2 regions of the Variovorax sp. P2_H12 genome follow, and region 2 is predicted to be linked to the other one. Evidence: predicted binding sites of a transcription regulator. Region 2 holds the regulator's gene; the other holds the start of a gene.
The links. The regulator FNR, encoded in region 2, switches genes on or off when oxygen is low (the NO sensors DNR and NnrR bind a similar motif). The targets are predictions, from matches to a motif close to TTGATNNNNATCAA.

Region 1 (7,507 bases), on a different contig from region 2:
GTGGTGGACACCGTCGGTGCCGGCGACACCTTCCAGGCGGCGCTGTTGACCTGGCTGGCCGAACACGACAGCCTGTCGATCGGCGCCATCGCGTCGTTGTCCGTCGCCCGCCTGCGCATGGCCCTGCAATTCGCCGTCGCCGCGGCGGCCATCACGTGTTCGCGCCGGGGCGCGGACTTGCCGCGGCGCAGCGAGCTCAAGCCCTGAGCGGACTGCAGCCCGTCAGCGCACCAGCAGCACCGGCACCGCGCAGCGCGCCAGCACCTTGGTGGCGACCGAGCCGAGCACCAGGTTCGCCAGGGCGCCCTGGCCATGCGACCCCATGACCAGCAGGTCGAACTTGCCCGACTCGGCGTACGACGCGATCTCCTCCGCCGGATGTCCCACCTTGTGTACGAACCTGGCTTCGATTCCCTCCGCCGCCAGGCGCGCACGCACGGGGTCGAGCACGACCCGGGCATCGTCGTCGTAGTAGCCATGGACGATGTCCGGTCCCGCGAACGCCGCCGCCCGGTGAGGGACCGGAAGGACCGCATGGAACACCGTGAAGTCATGGCCTGCGCCCCAGAACTCCTTGTGCGCGCCCAGGCAGGAGAGCATTCGCTTCGTGTAGTCGCTGCCGTCGACGGCAAGAAGAATCTTCATGGTGTTCTCCTGTCGAGAGTTCTGGAAGGCTCGATGTTCGCCGAGGCGCCATCCGCATGGCTTGCGCCAGGTCAAGGGCGCGATGCGCCGTCGATCCGAAGCCGGTCACCGCGGTCACCGGGCCCGGGCGAGCCAGCGGTCAAGGAGCGACGCGACATCCAGTGGCTCTTCGGTGGCGACATCCAGCGTCATCGCCCGCTCCTCGCCATCCAGCGCCTCGTGGGTGGCCAACTGCCGCTCCAGCACCGCCAGGTTCGCCTCCGACGCATCGGTACCGCTGGCCCGGCGCGCCACCACCCGCTGGCGCAGCTGCGCTTCGGTGGCCTGGCAGTGAAGGATCGAGAAAGTCACGCGCAGTTCGGCCGCCAGCGCCCGGAACGCCATCCGTTCGTCTCGCCGCAGGAAGGCCGCGTCGACGATCACCGGATAGCCGGCCTCCAGTGCCGTGCGCGCGCAGGCCGCCAGCCGCTCGAAGGTCCGTCGGGTCGCTTCGGGGGTGTAGATGTCCACCGCCTGCTCGGTCGATCGCTGCAGGGGTGCCAGGCCGAAGAGCCGCTTGCGCTCGACGTCGGAGCGGATGCGGATCGCGCCCGCGACCGCCAGCAGCTCCGCCGCGATCGTGGATTTCCCCGCGCCGGACAGCCCGTGCGTGATCATCAGGCGGGGCGCCGGAGCCGCGTCGCGCGCCGCAAGCGCCTCGGCGCAGGCAAGATAGTCGGGATCGACCGGCTGCGCGCTTGCGCCGACCGACCGCGCACGCAGGCAGGCCACCATCGCGCGCACCAGCGCCCGATACACCTCGTACACGCGCAAGACCTGCACGCCGGCATAGTCGCCGCTGTGCTGCAGATAAGCGTCGAGAAGGCGGTGCGCGAGGTCGCTGCGCCCGTGCGCCTTCAGGTCCATGGTGAGGAAGGCCACGTCGCTCATCACGTCGATCCAGCGCAGCGCAGGATCGAACTCGATGCAGTCGAACGCGGTCAGTTCGGTCCCGATGAGCACCACATTGGCCAGATGAAGATCGCCATGGCATTCGCGCACCGCGCCCTCGCGCTGTCGTCCGGTCCATGCCGTGCGAAGCCCCGCGCTCCGCTCGGCCACCCAGGTCCGCACCGCCTGCAGCCGATCGGCGCCGTATTCGGCCTGCAGGGTCGCCAGCGCGTCGGTCATCGGACGCAGCACCTGCTCCGGCGCGCCGAACTCCGAGAACAGCGGCGCGGGCTGCGCTTGCCCATGGAATGCCGCCAACCGCTGCGCGAAACGCACGAGATGATCCGTCCTCAACCGCCCCGCCAGAAGCAGGTTGCGCAGCAGCGCGTCCTCCGGAAAGCGCCGCATGCAGACGGCGAAGTCGATGGCGCCTTCGCCGCCCAGGTGTGGCGCCTCCTGCGTGCCGCACACGGGCACCACTTCGAGGTAGATCGAGGGCGCCAGTCGGCGGTTGAGCCGGAGTTCCTCCTCGCAGAAGTGCTTGCGCGCCGCCAGCGTGCCGAAGTCGACGAAGGACAGGCGAACCGGCTTCTTCAGCTTGTAGGCAAATTGATCGGTCAGCAACACCCACGAGATGTGGGTCTCGATCAGCGCGACCGCCTGCCCGGTTTCAGAGCGCAGGTGCTCACGCAGCGCCGTCACCAGCGTGCGATCCGCCCGTGGCATCGCCATCAACGGCGCCCGCCTCCGGCTGGCGTCAGCACCACCGGTGGACCGGGGGGCAACTTGAATCCGTAGAAGCGCTCGTTGAGGTGTGACGTGACTGCAATGATGTCCTCGTCGCTCCAGTTCAGCGAACCTGCGGCTTGCCAGCGCGCCACTTGCGCCTGGAGACTGTTCCAGTCGATGGCCAATCTCCGGTCCCGCCAATGCACCTGCGTCGTGTGGCAGGCGATGCAATGCGTCGCGTACAAGAGTTCTCCGCGCGATTGAGCACCCGCCGGGGGACCGAACAGGACCGCGCCGACCAGAACGCATGCCGTCAGTGGGTGGGTTGACATGGTGTCGCTCCTCGCTTTCAACAGGGCAGGACCGAGAATCGCACACGTGAGGGCTTGCAGCTTGACGCAGCGCAATCGGCACGCAACTCTCTCCTGAATCGCCGCCGATGCTGGCGGGCTTGCGCGCGATCAAGTTCTTGCATGCCCATCCGGCTTAACGTCATGCTGTTCCCTGGCCGCTTCCGTCTTCGGCGGGATCGCCGATCGGCTCGACAGAGGGGTTCGCGGCTCATCCGTCGGAGAGCAACCATGACATCAAAGAGTCTTCTCGCCGTGTGGATCCTCGTCTTGAGCGCGTCGGCATACGCGACGGACAACACCCCACCCGGTCCATTGAACCCGCCAGCGACGCCCTCCCAGAAAGCCAGGGACGCCGCGGCCAAGGCAGCTCAAGAGGCACAGATCGCCGCGCAAAAGGCGGCCGATGCGGCCAAGGCGGCAACCGAGCAGGGCAAGATGGACGCCGGAAAGATCTCCAAGGCAATCGCGGAAGGCATCCGGCGCGCAGCGCAGAAGGCCGCCGAGGCGGCGAACCGCTTCCAGGAGAAGGCCACCGCTTCAGCCGGGAAGGCCCTCGACGCCGCCGAGAAAGCCGTGCGCGAGGCGGAGGAAGAAAGCAGGAAGGCATCGGCGGCGACCAAGGAAGCACTCGACCTGGCCGAAGAAGCGGCGAGAAAGGTGATGGCGTCAAGCAAGGAGGAGGCCGAGAAGGCGGCGCAGTCGACACGCGACGCATTGCAGAACGCCGAGGAGGCCACGCGTGCCGCCGCGCTGTCCGCGAGGGATGCCGCGCGAGAGACGATGGAGGCCGCCAAAGGGTCCAGGTCCACCCCTGCGCAGCCCGCGGGAAAATGACCCGAACGAAGGCCCGTGCCTGCAGTCGACTCAATGCGACATCAGCACCGGCAGCGTCATGGATTGGAGGATCGATCGCGTGGCACCGCCCCATACCCATTCGCGCGCGCGACTGTGGCCGTAGCACCCCATCACGAGCAAGTCCGCGCTCATGTCCGCGGCCGTCGACAGAAGCTTCTCGCCGGCATCACCCCCTTCCGGGCCGCCCGGACGCACGGAGACGCTCACGCCCTGCCGCCCCAGATAGTCCTGCAGGCTCTGCAAGGATGCGCCCGCCGCTTCGCCGTAGCTGACCGCGTGCACCGACTCCGCCTGCCTCATCCAGGGCAGCGCCGCCGACACCGCGCGCGCGGCCTCGCGCGACTCCTTCCAGGCCACCAGCACGGTGCGCCCGATGGGGGCGATCGGCCCCGTGTAAGGCAGCACCAACGCGGGCCGGCCGCTCTCGACGAGCACGCTCGGCAGGAAGTCGGCCGGCAGTTCGGCGGCGGCGGGGTCGTCAGCGTCGCGCTGGCCCAGGATCAACAGGTCGGCATACAGGGCGCGCCGGGCGAAGCCCCAGGGCGCATCGCTCATCGGCTCGGCCCAGCGCAGGCGCGGCGAGCCGCCCCCGGCTGCCATGAAAGTCGCATAGGCCTTGTCCCGGCATTCCTGGTCGAGCTCCAGCATGATCGCCACGGCTTCTGCCGCTCCTTCCACCGCATAGGGAAAGCGCATGAGCGCTGACAGCGTGCATGGCAAGCCCGTGACTTCGGCATCGAAGGCCTCAGCCAGTTGCCGGGCGACCTTGACGCGCTCCGCGGCGCGCGCTGAACCGTCCAGGTGAAGCAGGATCGTCTTCGGTGCTTGCATGGGAACTCCTTCGAAATCCAAGTGTGGGATGCAGGCAACTTAGCGCGATCGGCACCGCCTCGCCTTGCGCGGCGTCAAATCACGACGCGTATCCCGCCTGAACTACCGGCGAAGCGCGCGGTCTGAGGCGCGGACGACCGCTTGATCCAGCGCAAGCCCGGCCGCGCTGTTGTTCCTAAAGTAGGCCTATGGGCGCCACGCGCGCGAATCCGGGCGCGGCGACAGCTTCCGCTTCGACCGACCAAGGAAAGGACCCCCTCATGAAATCCGATGCAATGCTGCGAAGCGACATCGTCGCCGAGCTGAACTTCGACCCCGTCATCACGACCGCCGCCACCGACATCGGCATCATCGTCAAGGACGGCGTGGTCACCCTGACCGGCCATCCCGCCAGTCACGCCGAGAAGCACGCCATCGAGCGCGCGGCGCAGCGCGTCAGGGGCGTGAAGGCGCTCGCCATCGAAATGTCGGTCAAGCTTGCGCCCAACTTCGAGCGCACCGACGCCGACATCGCCCTGGCGGCGGAGCGTGCGCTCGAATGGAACGTGCTCGTGCCCGACGAGGCGATCCGTCCGATGGTGGAAAACGGCTGGCTCACGCTCAGCGGTCGGGTCGAATGGGAATACCAGCGCAGGGCCGCCGAAGTCGCCGTGCGCGACCTGCTGGGTGTCAAGGGCGTCACCGACCTGGTCGAGGTGAAGGCAAGGTTCTCGCCGGTCGATATCGAGAAGAAGATCAAGGAGGCCCTGCACCGCCAAGCCGACCGTGATTCGGAGCACATCGAGGTCATCGTCAACGGCGGCCAGGTCACCCTGCGAGGCAGGGTCCGGTCCTGGGCCGAGCGCAAGGCCGCGCAGGGTGCCGCCTGGTCGGCGCCAGGCGTCGCGAGCGTGGTGAACAACCTCCTTGTCGAACCCTGACCATGCGAGTCGCACGGGTCGCTCCCTGCCTACTCGGATTCTCCGGAGCCGCACATGCGATCGAATGACGGACGGGGGCTGGCAACGATGCAGGCGATGGTCCTTCAGGCCGCCGGCCACCCGCTGCGGATGGAGCAACGCCCGCTCCCGGAGCCTGCCGCCGGTGAGTTGCGTCTTCGCGTGCTGGCCTGCGCGGTCTGCCGCACCGACCTGCACGTGGTCGACGGCGACCTGCCGCTGCCCCTGCTGCCCATCGTGCCGGGCCACGAGATCGTCGGCGAAGTGGAGGCGCTCGGCGCGGGCGTCCAGGGGCATCGCATCGGCGACAGGGTCGGCGTGCCGTGGCTTGGCCACAGCTGCGGGCACTGCGCCTATTGTGCCGCCGGCCGGGAGAACCTTTGCGACACGCCGCGCTTTACCGGCTATCACCGCGACGGCGGTTTCGCGAGCCACGTCGTCGCCGAGGCCGAATTCTGTCTGCCGCTAGGCGGCCTGAACCAGGAGCCGGCCCGGATCGCGCCCTTGCTTTGCGCCGGCCTGATCGGGTGGCGCAGCCTGAAGGCGGCAGGCAATGACGCGCGGCACCTGGGGATCTACGGATTCGGAGCCGCCGCGCACCTGATCGCCCAGGTGGCTGCCGCGCAGGGCCGGCAGGTCTACGCGTTCACGCGCCCTGGCGACACGTCAGGCCAGGCCTTCGCGAGAACCCTCGGCGCCGCCTGGGCCGGAGGCTCGGACGAAATGCCGGCCGCGCCGCTGGACGCCGCGATCATCTTCGCTCCCGCCGGCGAGTTGGTGCCGCTGGCCTTGCAAGCGGTGCGCAAAGGCGGGCGCGTGGTCTGCGGCGGTATTCACATGAGCGACATTCCCTCGTTCCAGTACCGCTTGCTGTGGGAGGAACGACGGCTCGTGTCGGTGGCCAATCTGACACGCAGCGATGCGCGCGAGTTTCTCGCGCTGGTGCAGTCGCATCCGCCGCAGGTCCACGTCACGACCTACCCGCTGGCGCAGGCCAACGAGGCAATGGCTGACCTGCGGGCCGGCCGCGTGCGGGGTGCCGCGGTGCTGCTCCCCCCAGCGTGACGAATACGACCGCGATCGCAGCGATTTGACGGCCGTCAAACCGGGGCAGTCCGAGGGCGGCGAAGATCACCAAGCCCCATCCAACGAACACCTCCCATGACCCCTCTCACTGAATCGGACCGCAAGGCCCTGGCCCTGCAACTCGACGGCCTGAAGCGTCGCGTGCTCGACGAGCTTCACAGTGCCGCAGCGCATGCCGGGACCGGCGCGCCCGCCACCGACCATGAGGTCCACAGCCATGCCGACGACGCCGAGGCCGAGCGACTGGACGACGTGCATTTCGCCGAGATCGAGGTCGACCGTGCGAGGTTGCATGACATCGAACTGGCGCAGCAGCGCATGGTCGACGGCCTCTACGGCATCTGCGCCGACTGCGGCGAGGGAATTCCGCGCGAGCGACTCCTGGCCCAGCCCACGGCCATCCGTTGCGCCGCTTGCCAGACCGAGGCCGAAAACCGGCAGCGCCGCTGAGGGCGCCCGCCCGCCCCGACGGCGTGACGTTGCGATACAGCCGGAACAGGGAATAACATGCACCGGTGACCACCCCCACCCACCTCGCGGTCCTCGACGACGAAGCGGACATCACGCAACTGCTCGCCAGCTACCTCGGGGCCCAAGGCTTTCGCGTCAGCCAGGTTCATTCCGGCGCCGCGCTCATGGCGCTGATGTCGCGCGATGCGCCGGCGCTCGTCCTGCTCGACCTGGGCTTGCCCGGCGAAGATGGCTTCGCGATCGCGCGCCAGCTGCGCGAGCACTGGCGGTGCGGGCTGGTGATCGTCACGGGTCGCGGCGACCCGGTGGACAAGGTGGTCGGCCTCGAGGTCGGGGCCGACGACTATGTGACCAAGCCTTTCGATCTGCGCGAACTGGTCGCGCGCATCAGGGCCGTGCTGCGCCGCCTGGCACCTGAAGGGCAGCTCGCACCAGCCAGCGCCGAGGCCGCAACGCGGCTGCGCTTCGCGCAATGGGAGCTCGACACGGCCGCCCGGCGCCTGCTGGATTCGAGCCGGCAGGAGGTGGCCCTGACCTCCGGAGAATTCGACCTGCTGAACACGCTGGCCACGCATCCGGGCCGGGTGCTGTCGCGGGACTTCCTGCTCGAACACACACGAGGCCGAGACGGCGGCCCCTTCGACCGAACCATCGATGTCCAGATCGGTC
Region 2 (7,507 bases):
GCACTCAAGTAAGGAGCGCAGCGATGGACACCGTCACCACCCTGCGGATCGCCGCCACGCTGGCATCGTTCGCCACTTTCATCGGCATCCTGGTTTGGGCCTTTTCGCGCCGCAACGCGACGGCCTTCGAAGAGGCCGCAAGACTCCCCTTCGAAGAGGACCCCTCATGAGCGACTTCACCACCAACTTCTGGTCGCACTTCGTGACCGCCATCGCGCTGGGCGGCATCCTGGCCTGCGCGCTGCTGCTGTGGTGGACCGCGCGCTTCCGCGGTCCGGCCGGCGACGACAACACCACCGGCCACGTCTGGGACGAGGACCTGCGCGAGATGAACAACCCGCTGCCGCGCTGGTGGATGGGCCTGTTCGTGCTGACCATCGTGTTCGGGATCGGCTACCTGGTCGTCTTCCCGGGCCTGGGCAGCTACCGCGGCACGCTGGCCTGGACCACCGAGGGCGAGTACGCGAAGGAGGTCGACAAGGCCAACGCCGAACTGGCCCCGGTCTATGCCGCCTATTCGGCCCAGCCGGTCGAGCGGCTGGCGGGCGACGCGGGCGCCATGGCGATCGGCGAGCGCCTGTTCCTCAACAACTGCGCGCAGTGCCACGGCTCGGACGCGCGCGGCAGCAAGGGATTCCCGAACCTGGTCGACGGCGACTGGCTGCATGGCGGCACGCCCGACAAGATCCACGAGACCATCGCGCTCGGCCGCATCGGCACGATGCCGCCGATGGCCGAGGCGGTCGGCTCGGCCGAGGACGTCAAGAATCTCGCCAACTATGTGCTGAGCCTGTCGGGCAGCCCGCACGACTCGGTCCGCGCCGGCCTCGGCAAGAGCAAGTTCACGACCTGCGCGGCCTGCCACGGCATCGGCGGCGTGGGCAATACCGCGGTCGGCGCGCCGAACCTGTCCGACAGGATCTGGCTGCACGGCTACGGGCAGGAATCGATCATCGCGATGATCAACGGCGGCAAGGTCAACCAGATGCCGGCGCAGCAGGGCCGCCTGACCGAGGCCCAGATCCACGTGCTCACGGCCTACGTCTGGGGACTGTCGAACAAGCCCGCCACAGGGGCCCAGTGAGCCCGACGCCATGACCGATCGCATGCCCGCGCCGAAGCCGGCCCCTCGCACGGTGATTCCGATCGTGGCGGCCGAGAAGAGCGTCGGCCTCTACGCGGCACACGAGAAGATCTATGCGCGCAGCGTCAGCGGCTACTTCGCGCGCTGGCGCTGGGCGCTGGTGTTCGCGACGCAGCTCGTGTTCTACGGACTGCCCTGGCTCGAGTGGGGCCAGCGCCAGGCGGTGCTGTTCGACCTCGGCGCGCGGCGCTTCTTCATCTTCGGCCTGGTGCTCTATCCGCAGGACCTGATCTACCTCACGGGCCTGCTGGTGATCTCGGCCCTGTCGCTGTTCCTGTTCACCGCGGTGGCGGGCCGGCTGTGGTGCGGCTATGCCTGCCCGCAGACGGTCTACACCGAGATCTTCATGTGGGTCGAAGAGAAGATCGAAGGCAGCCGCATCGCGCGCATGCGCCTGGATCGCGGCGGCATGTCGGCCGAGAAGCTGGTCAAGAAGTGGTTCAAGCACGTGGTCTGGATCTCCATCGGCCTGTGGACCGGCTTTACCTTCGTGGGCTACTTCACGCCGATCCGCGAGCTGGGGATGTCGTTCCTGCACACGACGATGGGTTCCTGGGAAATCTTCTGGGTGCTGTTCTACGGCTTCGCGACCTACGGCAACGCCGGCTTCATGCGCGAGCAGGTGTGCAAGTACATGTGCCCCTATGCGCGCTTCCAGAGCGCGATGTTCGATCGCGACACGCTGATCGTGAGCTATGACGCCGCGCGCGGCGAGCCTCGCGGCGTGCCGGCGAAAGGGCGCGCATCGACCGCGGCGCCGCTGGGCCACTGCATCGACTGCCATCTGTGCGTGCAGGTCTGTCCGACCGGCATCGACATCCGCGAAGGCCTCCAGTACGAGTGCATCGGTTGCGGCCTCTGCGTGGATGCCTGCAACATCGTGATGGACAAGATGGACACGCCGCGCGGCCTGATCCGCTACGCCACGCAGAACGGCATGGCCGGCCGCTGGACGCCGCGGCAGGTGCTGCGGCGCGTGCTGCGGCCGCGGGTGCTGATCTACACCGGGGTGCTGGCGGCGCTGTGCATCGGCCTGCTCGCCAGCCTGGTGACGCGCACGCCGCTGAAGGTCGACGTGGTGCGCGACCGCGCGTCGCTGGCCCGCATCGTCGAAGGCGGCCAGCTCGAGAACGTCTACCGCCTGCAGATCATGAATGCCACCGAACAGGTGCAGCGCTACCGGATCGCTGCGGGCGGCCTCGAGGGGCTGAAGGTGTCCTCGGAGCCCGTGGTCGAGGTCGCGCCGGCGGAGTCGCGCTGGGTCGCGGTCCGGTTGCAGCTACCCTATGGGGCGGCAGCGGCGGGTTCGCACAAGGTGCATTTCGACGTCCGCGCCGAAAGCGGCAATGCCAGTGTCTCGGAGCCCGCGGTGTTCCTGGTACCGCGCTGATCAACCCAAGGACCAAGAGATGACGCACGACAACGACGCGATGAAACCCTGCCCTCCGTGGTACCGCTTCCCACTGGTGTGGATGGTGATCGGCGGGCCGGGCGTGGTGGTGGTCGCGAGCTTCGTCACCCTGTGGCTGGCGATCGCCACGCCCGACCCGGTGGTGGACCAGGACTACTACCGCAAGGGCGTGGAGATCAACCGCACCCTGGCCGACAAGAAGCTGATGCCGGCCGTGGCCGGGCGCAACCACGCGGCGACACCGGGCAGCGCCGTGCCGCTGCCGAAGGAGTGAGTGCATGCAGACGCGCCGCTGGATGTGGATTCTCTGGCCGGCCTTCCTGCTGGCCTGCGCGCTCGAGGTGCTGGTGTTCGCCCTGGTCGACCCGGGCGACCTGAACTGGCGCGGCGAGGCGCTCGGTGCTTCGCGCCAGGCCGTCTACACGGTCGGCTTTTTCGTCTTCTGGCTGCTGGCCATGGGGGCGGGCGCGCTGACCCTGCTGCTGACCCTGTCGGCGCGCGAGATCAACAGCCCGGCGGATTGACGATGCGGCGCAGCGCCTCGGGATCGACGATGCGCACGTTGCGCTGCTCGACCTCGACCATGCCCTCGGCCGCGAACTTCGACAGGGTCCGGCTCACGGTCTCGAGCTTGAGCCCGAGGTAGCTGCCGATTTCCTCGCGGGTCATGCGAAGCACCAGCTCGGAACGCGAGAAGCCGCGCGCGTGCAGGCGCTGGACCAGGTTCAGCAGGAAGGCGGCGAGCCGCTCTTCGGCCCGCATGCTGCCCAGCAGCAGCATCACGCCGTGTTCGCGCACGATCTCGCGGCTCATGATCTGGTGCACGTGGCGCTGCAGCGCGGTGATCTCGCGCGACAGCTCCTCGATGCGTTCGAAGGGCATCACGCAGACCTCGGAGTCCTCCAGCGCCACGGCGTCGCAGGTGTGCTGGTCGTTGACGATGCCGTCGAGCCCGATGATCTCTCCCGCCATCTGGAAGCCCGTGACCTGGTCGCGGCCGTCCTCGCTGGTGACGCGGGTCTTGAACACCCCGGTGCGGATCGCATAGAGCGAGGTGAAGGCCTCGCCGTTGCGAAACAGCGTCTCGCGCCGCTTGATCTTGCGCCGCGTCGCGACGATGTCGTCGATGCGCTGCAGCTCGCCCGGATTCAGGCCCACCGGCATGCAGAGCTCGCGCAGATTGCAGTTGGAACAGGCGACCTTGATATTTTCGGGTTTCATTGATGCAGTCGAGGTCATGGAGGGATTGTCCGACGGGGAGCGGGGTGGATGCTTGATGCAGGTCAATGATTGCAGATCGTGACGGCGGCATAGTGACACACCACAGCCCTTGCCGCCGCCCGCGATGCTCCCCCCCTCCGCTCCCGCCCTCACGCCGGCCCTGGCGCCGCCGTCCACCGTGCTGCGCCGCTTCGACTGCGCCGGCCCGCGCTACACGTCCTATCCCACGGCCGATCGCTTCGTCGACGCCTTCACGGCGGACGACTACGCGCAGGCCCTCGAGCAGCGCGGCGGGGCCGGCGCGAGCGCGCGGGCGCTGTCGCTGTACGTGCACATTCCGTTCTGCGAATCGCTCTGCTACTACTGCGCCTGCAACAAGATCGTGACCCGGCACAAGAGCAAGGGGCGCGAGTACCTGGACTACCTGTCTCGCGAGATTTCGCTGCAGGTGGAGAAGCTCGGCCGCGGCGCGGTCGTCCGCCAGCTGCACCTGGGCGGCGGCACGCCGACCTTCCTCGACGATGCCGGCCTGCGGGAACTCATGGCCATGCTTCGCGGCGCCTTCACGCTGTCGCCGGACGGGGAGCATTCGATCGAGATCGACCCTCGCACCGTCGACCGCGAGCGCCTCGTGACGCTGGCCGAGCTGGGCTTCAACCGGCTGAGCTTCGGCGTCCAGGACTTCGACCCGGAAGTGCAGAAGGCGGTGCACCGGATCCAGCCCGCCCGGCAGGTGTTCGACCTGATGGCGGTGGCCCGCGGGCTGGGCTTCGATTCGGTCAACGTCGACCTGATCTACGGACTGCCGCGCCAGAGCCCCGCGTCCTTCGACCGCACGCTGGAGCAGGTCTGCGCGCTCCGGCCGGACCGGATCGCGCTCTATGCCTACGCCCACCTGCCCGAGCGCTTCAAGGCCCAGCGCCGCATCGCGACCGAAGCCCTGCCCGATGCCGGCGCCAAGGTCGAGATGCTGTCGCGCTCGATCGCCGCGCTCACCGCCGCGGGCTATGTCTACATCGGGATGGACCATTTCGCGCTGCCCGGCGATGCACTGGCGGTCGCCCGGCGGCAGGGCCGGCTGCATCGCAACTTCCAGGGCTACAGCACGCAGCCGGACTGCGACCTGGTGGCCCTGGGCGTGTCGGCGATCGGCCGCATCGGCGCCACCTACAGCCAGAACGCGAAGACGCTCGAGGAATACTACGACCTCCTCGACCAGGGCCGCCTGCCGGTGGTGCGCGGCCTGGCGCTGACGCGCGACGACGTGCTGCGGCGCGCCGTGATCATGGCGATCATGTGCCAGGGACGGGTGGATTTCGAGGCCGTCGGCGCGGCCCACCTGATCGACTTCGAGCACCTCTTCGCAGCCGAACTGACCGCGCTCGAACCGCTCGCGGCGCAGGGCCTGGTGACCCTGGGCGATCGCTCCATCGAGGTCACGCCCCTGGGCTGGTTCTTCGTGCGCGCGATCGCCATGGTGTTCGACCGCTACCTGCAGGCCGACCGCAATCGCACGCGCTTCTCGCGCATCGTCTGAAGTGAAGCCCACCCCCGATAGCGCCTGCGGCGCCCCCCTCGAGGGGGCGATACCAGCGGCCCGGCAAAGCCGGTTCCGCGGTATCCCTGGCATTGGGCTGCGCCGGTTTCATGCGCTGTGGGTGGCGCGCAGCGCCATGGACAACTGAGCCATGCAGGCGGCGCTGCTGGCCTCCGCGCTGGTGATGGGGCTGGTGGGCGGGCCGCACTGCGTCGCGATGTGCGGCGCCGCGTGTGCGGGGGTGATCCGCATCGTGCGCGCGCCCGCCGGCGGCGTCGCCGCGCTGGCGCCGGCGGGCCGCTCGCTGCCGGCCGGCGCGCTGTTCCACGCCGGGCGCGTGGCGGGCTACGCGGCGGCCGGGGCCGTGGCGGCCGCCACGGTGCAAGGCCTGGCGCTGGCGAGCGAACAGGTGGCCGCACTGCGCCCCGCATGGATCCTGCTGCACGTGGTCGTGCTCGCCTGGGGCGTGCTGCTCGCGGCCTCGGGCCGGCAGCCGCTGTGGGCCCACCGCATAGGACGCTGGGCTTCGGCACGACTGCAGCCCATGACCCGCAGCGCCTTCGGGGTGCTGGCCACCGGGGCGCTCTGGGTCGCGATGCCCTGCGGCCTGCTGTATTCGGCGTTGATGCTGGCGGCCTTGAGCAACGGCGTGCTCGAGGGCGCGGCCGTCATGGCGCTGTTCGCCTCGGGCAGCGCGCTGTCGCTGCTGCTGGCGCCGTGGCTGTGGCGCCGCCTGCGCTCGGGTGCGGGCGTGGTGTCGCAGCAATGGGGCACGCGCCTGGCCGGCGCGCTGCTGGCCGCGGTCGCGTTGCAGGCGCTTTGGATGGATCTTGCGCACCAGATCGAGATCTGGTGTGCATGAATGTGGCCCCCACGCTCCCCACTTCGTGTGGTCGCTGCCCCCCGAGGGGGCCGCAGGCCGCCTTGGGGCGGCCCGGCGCCGGCCTGGATGGCCCCCACGCTCCCCCACTGCGTGTGGGTCGCTGCCCCCCGAGGGGGAAGTCGCAGGCCGCCCGTCTGCGCGAAGCGCGGACTTCGCCGCGCCAGCGGCCCGGCGCCGGCCTGGGCCCGCACGCCGGACATCCGACGCAAGCTTGATCCCAGTCAATCCGCGCCGCGCGGGTCTGGCCGAGACTGGAGGCCTTCCCATCTGGAGACCTCATCATGTTCAAGCGAATCCTGGTCGCGACCGACGGCTCGCCCCTTTCGGAGAAGGCGGTCGAGACCGCCATCGGCCTGGCCCGGCAGCATGGCGCCGAGCTGGTCGCCTTCACCGTGGCCCGCAGGCAACCCAAGAGCTACATGGACGGCACGATGCTCCATGAGGGGGCCGAGAGCGAAAGCATCGAGAAGAAGCGCTTCGAACATGCCCAGGCCATGGTCGACGCGATCGGCGAGCGCGCGGGCGCGAGCGGCGTGCGCTGCGAAGCGCTCGTGGCCCATTCCAGCCAGGTTGCCGAATCGATCATCGCGGCCGCGCAGAAGCATGCGAGCGACCTGATCGTCATGGCCTCGCATGGCCGCCGGGGCATCGGACGCCTGCTGCTGGGCAGCGAGACCCAGCATGTGCTCACGCATTCCGCCTTGCCGGTGCTGGTGCTCCGATAGCGCCGCATGAGGGAAGAAGTCAACCAGGCGGATGCGGCCGCCATGGCCGATGCGCTGCGGGCGCTTGCCGCCGGATCGGGCCTGAGAAGCTGGCAACTGGCCGGCCGTGAGCTGTTGCCGGTGGTGCAGGGCGGGATGGGGGTCGGCGTCTCGGCCGGCGGCCTGGCCGGCACGGTCGCCGGCCTCGGCGGCATCGGCACCGTGTCGTCGGTCGACCTGCGGCGCCTGCACCCGGACTTGTGGGCGCAGACCTCGCACCTCGAGGCCGAGCCCGACGCCGGCCAGCGTATCGACGCCGCCAACCTCGAGGCGCTGGGCCGCGAGATCGCGCGGGCGCGCCGGCTCGCCGGCGGACGCGGCCTGATCGCCGTGAACGTCATGAAAGCCCTGACGGCCTATGAGTCGCAGGTGCGGCACGCGCTGGCTTGCGGGGCCGATGCGCTGGTGGTCGGCGCCGGCCTCCCGCTGGACCTGCCGGACCTGGCGCGAGAGCACCCGCAGGTCGCGCTGATCCCGATCCTGTCGGACGCGCGCGGCGTGCAGCTGATCGTGCGCAAGTGGGAGAAGAAGGGGCGCCTGCCCGATG

Region 1: the regulator FNR is predicted to act here: its motif matches at 4,485-4,498, upstream of AC1DYK_RS07840 (universal stress protein).

Annotation. Positions count from the first base shown of each region.
Region 1 is NZ_JBFUFO010000009.1:25,605-33,111, reverse strand. Features, by position in the region: gene AC1DYK_RS07865 (carbohydrate kinase family protein) at 1-207, shown strand, start outside; gene AC1DYK_RS07860 (universal stress protein) at 223-645, opposite strand; gene AC1DYK_RS07855 (bifunctional aminoglycoside phosphotransferase/ATP-binding protein) at 760-2,307, opposite strand; gene AC1DYK_RS07850 (cytochrome C) at 2,307-2,636, opposite strand; gene AC1DYK_RS07845 (hypothetical protein) at 2,910-3,491, shown strand; gene AC1DYK_RS07840 (universal stress protein) at 3,522-4,343, opposite strand; gene AC1DYK_RS07835 (BON domain-containing protein) at 4,604-5,263, shown strand; gene AC1DYK_RS07830 (zinc-dependent alcohol dehydrogenase family protein) at 5,351-6,346, shown strand; gene AC1DYK_RS07825 (TraR/DksA family transcriptional regulator) at 6,443-6,817, shown strand; gene AC1DYK_RS07820 (winged helix-turn-helix domain-containing protein) at 6,883-7,507, shown strand, end outside.
Region 2 is NZ_JBFUFO010000023.1:38,903-46,409, reverse strand. Features, by position in the region: gene ccoO (cytochrome-c oxidase, cbb3-type subunit II) at 1-12, shown strand, start outside; gene AC1DYK_RS18140 (cbb3-type cytochrome oxidase subunit 3) at 24-170, shown strand; gene ccoP (cytochrome-c oxidase, cbb3-type subunit III) at 167-1,084, shown strand; gene ccoG (cytochrome c oxidase accessory protein CcoG) at 1,095-2,534, shown strand; gene AC1DYK_RS18125 (FixH family protein) at 2,554-2,829, shown strand; gene AC1DYK_RS18120 (hypothetical protein) at 2,834-3,079, shown strand; gene fnr (fumarate/nitrate reduction transcriptional regulator Fnr) at 3,060-3,776, opposite strand; gene hemN (oxygen-independent coproporphyrinogen III oxidase) at 3,901-5,313, shown strand; gene AC1DYK_RS18105 (sulfite exporter TauE/SafE family protein) at 5,465-6,175, shown strand; gene AC1DYK_RS18100 (universal stress protein) at 6,478-6,921, shown strand; gene AC1DYK_RS18095 (NAD(P)H-dependent flavin oxidoreductase) at 6,964-7,507, shown strand, end outside.